Regions from separate parts of the Labrys sedimenti genome, predicted to be linked through region 2. Evidence: riboswitches for the same ligand, from Rfam matches in the RefSeq annotation. Region 2 holds a riboswitch; each other region holds the start of a gene.

Region 1 (3,269 bases), on a different contig from region 2:
CGGCGGACGCCAAATGGTTGCGCGGCTATTGCAACTTCCTGATGGCCCTGACCAAGACCCTCTTGTCGCACGACATGTCGCGCAGCTGGGACGCTGGCTTCGGCAGCCTGTTTCCGCGCCCCGTCAGCGGCCTTGCCAAGGCCAATGGCGCTGAAGACGGCGACGGATTGGGCATGACGCTGTTCGGCACCAGCAAGCGCGACACCGACGCCATCGCCGACCTGATCAGCCTGGTGCATACCATCGACTGGCCGGTGGCCGACAAGGCGATGTGGCTGGAAGTCCGCGGCCATTTCAAGACGGTAATCCGGCTCAACCGTGAGACCTGGGCGCTGATCGGCAAGGAGACCGACGACGATCACGAATGGCTGCCCGGCCCGCGGCAGAAGAGTGGCGTCCTGCCCTCCCTCGAAGTAACGCAGGAGCGTATCGACTCATGGCTTGCGCTGCTCGGCCAGGTCGAGCAGGTGCTGGACGGCAAGTTGCTGATGCCGCATTGGCGTTTCACCAAGGGCGTCAATCTCGCCAGGGTCTTCGAGCAGCCCGGCAATTTCGACCTGGTGCTGTGGATCACCGGCCCGGGCGCCCTGCCCTACCTCGACGATGGCAAGGTGATGGACGCCGAGGCCTGGGGACAGGCCACCCGCATCTTCGGCGGCGACGTCGCGAGCTACGCCTTCTACTTCAATTGAGCGAGCGCCCGGCCGCGGCATCCGGCGCCAGAAGGTGCCGCTTCAGCCGGACGATCGCCTCGCGCTGCAAATCGCTGGCCTCGCCATAGGCATTGGCGACCTTGCCCAGCATGTCGACGAGTTGCTGGCGCTCGGACAGGGACAGGCGGGCGCGGAAAAGCGGCACCAATTCCTCGGCGACCGGCGTGAACACCCGGCCCCGGTCCGTCAGCAGCAGGGCTTGCTCATAGACACGCTCGCGGTCGTCGATACCGAGAGGGTCCGCCATCAGCGCGAGGATCGTGTTCCGTTCGGCCTGGGTCAGCAGACCATTGGTGCGCACGAGCTGGATCATCAGGACGACGGCGGCAAGCCTGGGATCGTCGATGGTCTTGAGAGAAACGCGCTCGAGCGCCTGCGGGCGGACGGTATCGGCGCCGCGGTCGAGCGGGAGGGGAACCACCTTCGGCCCGGCCTCGAGCCGGCGGGCAGCCGCCGGCTTGCGGGCCTTGCCACGCAAAAGCCAGAACAGGCCGACTACAACGGCCGCGAAAGCCCCGATCAGGATCGCCCTCGGCCCCTCCAGCAGAACCAGGCTGGCGATCAGCAGCGCGATGATCCAGATCGCATTCTTACGCAGGAAATCCATCGCCCGTGTCATCCGATCGGGACGGCGCTTATCTGCGCCGGCCACTCCAAAGCATTTTGCGCTTTGCTCTATGAAGCTGCATCTCCCATAGCGGCCCGCATGGCGGCGAGCAAGGGATGGTCGGGCTGCCGCCCGTCCCAGCTATCGAAGCTCAGTACGGCCTCCGGTGGCAAACGCTGGCGCCAGCCCTTCACCTCCAGCTCCGGCCGGGCATAGGCTTCGTGCACATAGCCAAGACATAGATAGGCGACCGGCACCACGCGTTCGGGAATGCCCAGCGCCTCGCGCAGGCGCATGGGATCGACGATACTGACCCAGCCGACCCCGACGCCCTCGGCCCGTGCCGCAAGCCAGATGTTCTGCACCGCGCAGACGGTGGAGTAGCGGTCCATGGCCATGTCATGGGTGCGGCCGAGCACCACGGGTCCGGCCCGGTCGGGATCGCAGGTAATGCACAGATTGACCGGGGCATCGACGATGCCTTCCAGCTTCAGCGAACGATATTGCGCCTGCCTCTCAGGCGAGAACATCGCCACCGCCTCGGCATTGGCCTCTTCGAAAAGGGCCTGCACCTTGTGGCGGGTCTCGGGGCAGCGCAGCACCAGGAAGCTCCAGGGCTGCATGAAGCCGACCGAGGGGGCGTGATGCCCGGCGAGCAAGATGCGGGCGAGGACGTCGTCCGGCACGGGTTGCGAACTGAACTGGCTGCGGACATCCCGCCTGGTGAAGATGGCGCGATAGACGGCTTCGCGTTCGGCCGGCGAAAACGGACCCGAAGGCGCAAGCGCCTGCTTGGAAGGCTCCATCGCTGTTCCCCTTACGATGGCAATCGCCGCGCCGTCCGCGCACGCCGATCTATCGCCTCCGGCCGGTCTTCTGACTTGGGATCCACCCATCCGGACGCCTTCCCCGCAGAGCGAGTGGCCTGAAACCTGCCCGGATAGTCCCCCTTACAGCGTTGGGCACGTCGCGGCTTCGAACCGCGTTCCCGATTCTCCCGCAAGCGGGCACCGAAGGTCTTGCGGATGTAGCATGGGAGGTGGCGGCTGCCCAGCCATCCGGGACGTCGATGCCAGTCGGCCGGCGGCGAAGTGGACAGGGTGCGGGCTTGTGGCCTAGAATCGTCGGCTAGGCTCTCGGGCAATCAAGCATCCTGGCAATCGCGCAATGAACAAGATCGACCTCAAACGACGCGCCGGCGATCAGCCCGATCCCCTGGAACAGGCCAATCCGGTGCGCCTCGGCACGCGCCTTCGCCTGGCGCGGCAGACAAGGGGGCTGACGCTGAAGGCCCTGGCGACGGCCGCGGACTGCTCGGAAAGCCTCCTGTCCAAGATCGAGAATGGCAAGGCCTCCCCTTCCCTGCCCATGCTGCACCGCCTGGTCGAAGTGCTGGGCACCAATATCGGCTGGATGTTCGAGGAGACGGACAGCGAGGAGGGCATCGTCTTTCGCGCCGGCACGCGCCCGCTGATCTCGCTGGACCCACTCCGGCGCGGCGAAGGCATTTCGCTGGAACGGGTGATCCCCTATTCCTCCGGCCATCTCCTTCAGTGCAACATTCACCACATCGAAGCCGGCGGCGAGAGCGCCGGGCCGATCCAGCATCAGGGCGAGGAGGTCGGCTATGTGCTGGCCGGAACCGTGGAGCTGATGGTCGGCGAGCGCACCTTCAAGCTCTCCGTCGGCGACACCTTCGTGTTCAAGTCGGAACTGCCGCACTGGTATCGCAACACCGGAACGGAGCGCGCCAGCATCTTCTGGGTCAACACGCCTGCCACTTTCTGAGGAAACCTCGAGGAGCAAATAAGACGCTTCTGTCATTCCCGGCGCCGCCGCAGGCGGCGGGAAGGGAATCCAGGGGCAAAACGGAGCCCCTGGCTCTGGTTCCCCTTCCCGGGGCCTCTGGCCCCGCCGGGGATGACAGAAGCGTTTCTTCTCTAGCCTCT
Region 2 (3,269 bases):
TTTCGGTGACGTCGTTGCGGGCGATGGTGAAGGTATAGTCCCCTCTCAAGGACATCTGCTGGTTCACCCGGACCGAGACGAAGGATTCATTGCCATAGGTCGTGGCCCGGCCGACATTCACATTGGTGGTGAAGGTGTCGTTGTAGTCGATCAGATTGCGGATGCGGTTGTAATAGAAGGTAGAACCGATGCGCAGGCGGTCTGCGAACAGGGGCTGCTCGAAGCCGACGTCGTAACCGCTGCTTTCTTCGGGCTTCAGATTGCGGTTGGCATAGAAGAAGGGCGGATAATCGCGATAGAGTTGGCTGAGGGTCGGCGCCTTGAAGCCGGTGCCATAGCTCGCACGCAGCAAGGTCCCGGTCGCCGCGATCGTATAGGCGGGCGCGACGCGCCAGGTCAGATGGCCACCGAAATCGTCGTTGCGGTCGTAGCGCAGGTTCGAGGTCAGGTAGAAATTCTCGAACCAGTTGGACTGGAGCTGAGCGAAAGCCGCCGAATTGCCGCTGGAGGCGGTCAGGTCTTCGGCCTGCAGGCGATAATTCTCGCGCTCCAGCCCGAGAGTGAGCTTGTGGTCATCGGTAATTGCGACCTCCTGGCGCAGGTCGAACTTCAGGCGCTCGCCGATGCTGGTCGATGGCGGCGTCATGTTTTCCGGAGAAGGTACGCTGCGCCGACGATCCCTGAGATAGTCGATGCCCAGGACGGTCCGATAGCGATCATCGAGCGAGTGCCAAACGACCTCGCCACGCGTGAGGAAAAGCCCTTCAGTCTGCGAACTGTGCAGGGCATTCGGCCCGGTGAAGGAATCGCCGGTGAACAGGAGCTTCGAATCGGAGTAGCGCGCGATCAGGCTGGCGCTGAGATTGTCGGTAAAATCAGCGCCGAGCCGGGCCGAATAGACCTTGTTGTCATAGAGGTTGCCGATGGCCCTCTGGCCGGGCGGCAGCAGGTCGGTCGGCGTCACCGGCGTGTCGGTGGCACGGAGATGGTCGATGCCGAAAGCATAGTTGAACATCGAGTGCGAGCCGCTCAGGCTGATGCGCTGGTTGAAGGTTCCGAAGGAACCGCCTTCCAGCATGGCCGTCAGTTTCGGCGTGCCGGATCCCTTCCTGGAGGTGATGGCGATCACCCCGCCAATGGCATCGGCGCCACAGAGGCCGCTTTGCGGGCCGCGCAGCACCTCGATCCGCTCCACATCGCCTGCCAGCAACTTGCCGAAATCGAAGGCGCCGTTGGGATTGCCGGGATCGCCGACATCGATGCCGTCGATCAGCACCTTGACGTGATTGGCGTTGGAGCCGCGCATGAACACCGCGGTCTGGCTGCCCGGACCGCCGGCCTGCACGAGATTGAGGCCGGGCACGGTGGCCAGCACATCGCTTACCGTGCGGCGCTGCCCCTTCTCGATCTCCTCGGCCGTGATGACCGTGACCGCGCTGCCGAGCTGGCTGGCCGGCGTCGGCGCCCCGGTGACAACGACGGGGTCGAGTTCGATCGGCTCGTCGCCCGCCGCCGGCTGTGCCCGGGCTGGAAGGGTCGGCAAGGCGGCAAGGGAAGCCAAAAGCACAAGCCCGAGACCGGGCAATACGGCTGCAGGGAAACGATTGATCACGTCAGACCTCGTCGCGACGTCCAGTGGCCGTCACCGCGAGGAGGCCCGCACCGTCATGCCCGGAGGCGCAAACGGTTCGGCTTCCATCGGAACACCCCGCCCGATGTCGTCGCGCGTGACCACGGCTGACGGCAGGTCTCCTGGCTGGCGGATCGCCGTCTCCTGCCGCCTTCCCGGATCGCGATCCAGTGGCCGTTCTGGCAGGAACTCACCGCTCACAGTTGCGGGGGCAGCCGCGCTTCGGGCATCGGCCCTCGTCGCGTTCCCATTTGATCCTCGAAAGGAACCGTCACATCGACGCCGTAGTCGGATCGGCCCGCGCCGTCAACTCGCCAGAGATGTAATGCCTATATAAACATGTCTTTATATCAGCCTTGACTTTCAGCGTGCCTTGGCGTCTGCTCGCGTGGTCGAGGTTCTTCCATCCTCGTGATGGAAGCTAAGAGGGAAGCCGGTGCGATGCCGGCGCTGCCCCCGCAACTGTAGACGGCGAGAGCTTGCTCATCATGCCACTGCCTGCTTTTCGCGGGTGGGAAGGCGGGCAGGCCCGGTGACCCGTGAGCCAGGAGACCTGCCCCGACGAACGTAAACGTCCTCGGGCGGGGTGTCCCGGTGGTTGCGTGACCAGAGCCAGAGTTCCTGGCAGGTCAGGCGCTCCCGTACGGCCTTTGCCCCCAGTTCTTCATGGGGTCTGCCGATGTTCAAGCTTCAAACTGCCGTCATGCGTGAAGGCGCGGCCAATCCGGCTGCCCGACGACGAATGCGTTGCGGCGTGCCCTGACGGCGCGCCGCTGCTCCGCTCCCCTCTTCCATTCACCGCAAACCGGGACCCATCGGTCACCGGCAGGAGACACGCATGTCCATTCCAATCTCGACACTCGGCACGCCGCGCATCGGTCCGCGCCGCGAACTCAAGACGGCCCTGGAGGCTTTCTGGGCCGGAAAGCAGGACGAAACCGCCCTGCTCTCGACGGCCGCCCAGCTGCGCGCCAGCAACTGGGCCCGGCAGAGCCTGCTCGGTGTCACCCATATCCCGTCCAACGATTTCTCGCTCTACGACCAGGTCCTCGACATGAGTGCGACGGTCGGCGCCATTCCCCGCCACTATGGCTGGGAAGGCGGCCCGGTCTCGCTTGCCACCTACTTCGCCATGGCGCGCGGCAGCCACGGCCATGATGGTCGCGACCACGATGATCGAGGTAATATGGGCTGCAGCCATGGCGGCCACGGCGGCGGGCTTCCCGCGCTCGAAATGACCAAATGGTTCGACACCAACTACCATTACATGGTTCCCGAATTTCGCCGCGGCCAGGCCTTCGAGCTCGCCTCGACCAAGCCCATCGACGAATTCACGGAGGCCGCGACGCTCGGCTTCCACACCCATCCCGTCCTCATCGGGCCGGTGACCTATCTGCTGCTCGGCAAGGGCAAGGATGCCGGCTTCGATCCGCTCGCCCTCCTGCCCGGGCTTCTGCCCGTCTATGCCGAGATCCTGCGCAGGCTGGCCGCGGCCGGTGCCGACTGGGTGCAGTTCGACGAGCCCTGCCTGGTGCTCGATCTCGACGAGCGGACACGCACGGCGCTGCGCCAGACCTACGATGTCCTGGCCGGTACAGTCTCCGATCTCAAGATCATGGTGGCGAGCTATTTCGGCGGC
Region 3 (3,269 bases), on a different contig from region 2:
CGCGTGAAACCAAACAGCGAGAGCGACAAGCGTTCATACCTGAACACGCTTTGCTCAGGGGTTAATCGAAGGCGGAATGCCGCTGCACAATCTGAAATATGGGGTCTGTCGACCCAAAAAAGAAAGAGGCCGCCCAATGGCGGCCCAAGTCTTAGGGAGGAAACGCCCAAGGAGGGCAGTGGAGGAGCGCAAAGGCGCATCCGCCACGTCCCTAAACTGATCCTCATCGGTTCATTTCGCAAGTGCGAAATGAAATAAATTTTGAAAACCGGCCTGAAATCGAGCCAGTGTTGTAAAAATGCGACGTTTGACGCGGTGCCCGGCTTCTTTTCAGCGGCGGGCGGGGGCTTGCAGCAATTTCTGTGCTGCAATGCCGAAGGCGATCCCGAGCGTCGCCCACAGCACGGCATGAATGCCGAGCGAGGCGATGCGGAACTTCCACAACACCGTGGCCGAAAAATCGGCCGGGATGTCGTTGACCGTCGGCAGGATCTGCATGGCCACGACCATCACCACCAGATAGGCTGCCGCCCCCACGAGGTTGGCGTTCCAGCGGCCGAGGCTGGCAGCGAGCCGGTTCGCGGTGCCGAGAGCCGCAGCCATCGTCACGAGGGACAGCAGGATCAAGCCGAAATAGAAGGCGGTGCGCAGGCCGATGGTGTCGGGATTGCCGACGGCCGGCGGGTTGGCAGGATATTTGATCTGTGGCACCACCATGATGGCGGCGAAGCCGACGAGGGCGATTAATCCGGCGGTTGCGCGCGGGCTGAGGCTGCCGATCCGGCCCTGCGCGAAGGCAAAGATCAGGGCGAAGATGCCGCCGAGCGCTGCGCCATAGACGACCATGCCGGTGACGAGGCCGTAGCTGGCCTGGACCGGCCGGCTGACCGGCTCTTCCTCATGATCGTGGGCCGCGGCCGCCTGCGCGGCGCCGGGCGTCGGGGCAGCCGTCGGAGCCGGCTCTGAGGCGTGGCTTTCCTCGAAAGCGATGGCGGCGTCGACCTGGGGCTCACCGAACACCCAGGCGAAGCCGGACGCAAACAGTCCGGCCAGGATGCCGATCAGCATCCCCCGGATCAAAAGCGATCTAACCATGTCGTGTGCCTATGCGCCCTAGTGGCAGGGGAAGCCGAGCAGATGGCGGGCGTCATGCACGAATTCGTGGATGTAGACGCCGGGAATCAGCGAGGTTGCGCCCTGTTCGGCGCCAACGAAATAGATGGCGAGCACAGCCAGGAGCACAGTGAAGAGCGCCCAGGGCAGGATCTCGCGGACCGGGATGGCGATCGGCTGCTGGGCGACGGGTGCCAGAGTTGCGGTGGTCATGAAAAGCTCCTTGGGATTACGCGTCCCGTTACGAGTCATGCTGCCTTGGAAGAGGTCTGACTTCCGGATTGACGCCGCAGCGCCGCCGTTCACAGTGGCGCGACCGTGCCGGAATTCCACCGGCTTCCCACCCTTGGCAAAGCTCTTCCATAAGAGCGCAAGTCACGGATATGTCAATATTCTGGAAGCGACTTTATCTTGGGGAATTGCCTTCATGACGCCACGCCTGATCCTGCTGTGCCATGGAGCGACGCCCGCACTGCGTGCGGCGGGGTTTCCACTCGACGAGGCGCTCGACGCGAGGGGGGAGAAGGCGGCTCGGGACCAGCAGGGACGTTTCGCCAAGGCGACCCGCGTCCTGAGCAGTCCGGCGCTCAGGGCCCGCCAGACGGCGCATGCCCTCGGCCTCGATCCTGAAATCGACGAGGTCCTGCGCGAATGCGACCATGGCCGCTGGGCGGGGCTTGGCCTGGAGGCGGTGGCCGCCGCCGAGCCCGAAGCGCTTGGGGCGTGGCTGACCGATCCGCAGGCCTGCCCGCATGGCGGTGAGAGCATTGCGGCCGTGATTGCACGGGTCGGTGCCTGGCTCGATGGCGGGCGGTTCGAGGGCTACACGCTGGCCGTTACCCATGCCTCGGTGCTGCGCGCGGCGATCGTTCATGTCCTCGGCAGCGAGCCTCGTTCCTTCTGGCGCATCGAGGCCGGCCCGCTGGCGAGCGCTGATCTCAGGCCTTCCGCCCGCGGCTGGTCGCTGCGGCTAGGGGCGTAGAGGCGTCTCGGCAAGGCCCTCCGGCAGAGCTGCTTTTCCTTTTTCGTCATTGGCATGTCGCCGGGCCTTTTGTAGACACGGCTCTGACGGGTTAGTCGCCCAAACAGGATTGATGTCATGCGCGTTGCAATGATCGGTACGGGTTATGTTGGCCTGGTGACGGGGGCTTGCCTCGCCGATTTCGGCCATGTCGTCACCTGCGTCGACAAGGATCCGGCCAAGATCGAGGGCTTGCTGGCCGGGCGCATGCCGATCTACGAGCCGGGCCTCGACGATCTGGTGGCGCGCAATGTGCGCGAGAAGCGCCTGTCCTTCACCACCGAGCTCGCCCCCGCCGTGCGCGATGCGGCCGTGGTGTTCCTGGCTGTCGGTACTCCCTCGCGCCGCGGCGACGGGCATGCGGACCTGTCTTATGTCTATGGCGCGGTGCGCGAGATCGCCGCGGCGGTCGAGGGCTTCACGGTGGTGGTGACCAAGTCGACCGTGCCGGTCGGCACTGGCGACGAGGTCGAGCGGCTGATCCGCGAGGTCAGGCCGGATGCCGATGTCAGCGTGGTGTCGAACCCCGAATTCCTGCGCGAAGGCGCGGCGATCGAGGATTTCAAGCGCCCGGACCGCATCGTGGTCGGCACTGAGGAGCAGCGCGCCCGCGAAGTGATGGGCGAGGTCTACCGCCCGCTCCATCTCAACCAGGGGCCGCTGCTGTTCACGGCCCGGCGCACCTCCGAACTGATCAAATATGCCGCCAACGCCTTCCTGGCGACCAAGGTCACCTTCATCAACGAGATCGCTGACCTGTGCGAGAAGGCTGGTGCCAACGTGCAGGAGGTGGCCCGCGGCATCGGTCTCGACAACCGCATCGGTTCCAAATTCCTGCATGCCGGGCCGGGCTTCGGCGGTTCGTGCTTTCCCAAGGATACGCTCGCGTTGCTGCGCACCGGCCAGGAGCATGGCGTGCCACTGCGCATCGTGGAGGCGGTGGTCGGGGTCAACGATGCCCGCAAGGCGGCGATGGCACGCCGCGTCATCGCGGCGTTGGACGGCAACATCGCCGGCAAGACGGTGGCCCTGCTCGGCCTTGCGTTCAAGCCGAACACCGATGACATGCGCGACAGCCCCTCGATTCCGATCGTGCTCGCCTTGCAGGACAAGGGCGCACGGGTGCGGGCCTATG

What was found. A riboswitch is a leader RNA that binds a small molecule or an ion and turns the genes downstream of it on or off. The one in region 2 is predicted to bind cobalamin.
Region 1: it holds a riboswitch for cobalamin, as region 2 does, so the genes downstream of both, bluB (5,6-dimethylbenzimidazole synthase) here and U1R88_RS00745 (TonB-dependent receptor plug domain-containing protein) in region 2, are expected to answer to the same signal.
Region 3: it holds a riboswitch for cobalamin, as region 2 does, so the genes downstream of both, U1R88_RS23985 (CbtB domain-containing protein) here and U1R88_RS00745 (TonB-dependent receptor plug domain-containing protein) in region 2, are expected to answer to the same signal.

What each region holds. Positions count from the first base shown of each region.
Region 1 is NZ_JAXOUF010000002.1:344,392-347,660, reverse strand. It holds gene U1R88_RS08080 (hypothetical protein) at 1-692, shown strand, start outside; gene U1R88_RS08075 (TerB family tellurite resistance protein) at 685-1,320, opposite strand; gene bluB (5,6-dimethylbenzimidazole synthase) at 1,389-2,126, opposite strand; cobalamin riboswitch at 2,170-2,350, opposite strand; gene U1R88_RS08065 (cupin domain-containing protein) at 2,488-3,108, shown strand.
Region 2 is NZ_JAXOUF010000001.1:158,854-162,122, reverse strand. It holds gene U1R88_RS00745 (TonB-dependent receptor plug domain-containing protein) at 1-1,612, opposite strand, end outside; cobalamin riboswitch at 1,726-1,918, opposite strand; cobalamin riboswitch at 2,009-2,205, shown strand; gene metE (5-methyltetrahydropteroyltriglutamate--homocysteine S-methyltransferase) at 2,469-3,269, shown strand, end outside.
Region 3 is NZ_JAXOUF010000010.1:70,023-73,291, reverse strand. It holds gene U1R88_RS23990 (CbtA family protein) at 331-1,095, opposite strand; gene U1R88_RS23985 (CbtB domain-containing protein) at 1,114-1,326, opposite strand; cobalamin riboswitch at 1,360-1,490, opposite strand; gene U1R88_RS23980 (histidine phosphatase family protein) at 1,541-2,095, shown strand; gene U1R88_RS23975 (UDP-glucose dehydrogenase family protein) at 2,213-3,269, shown strand, end outside.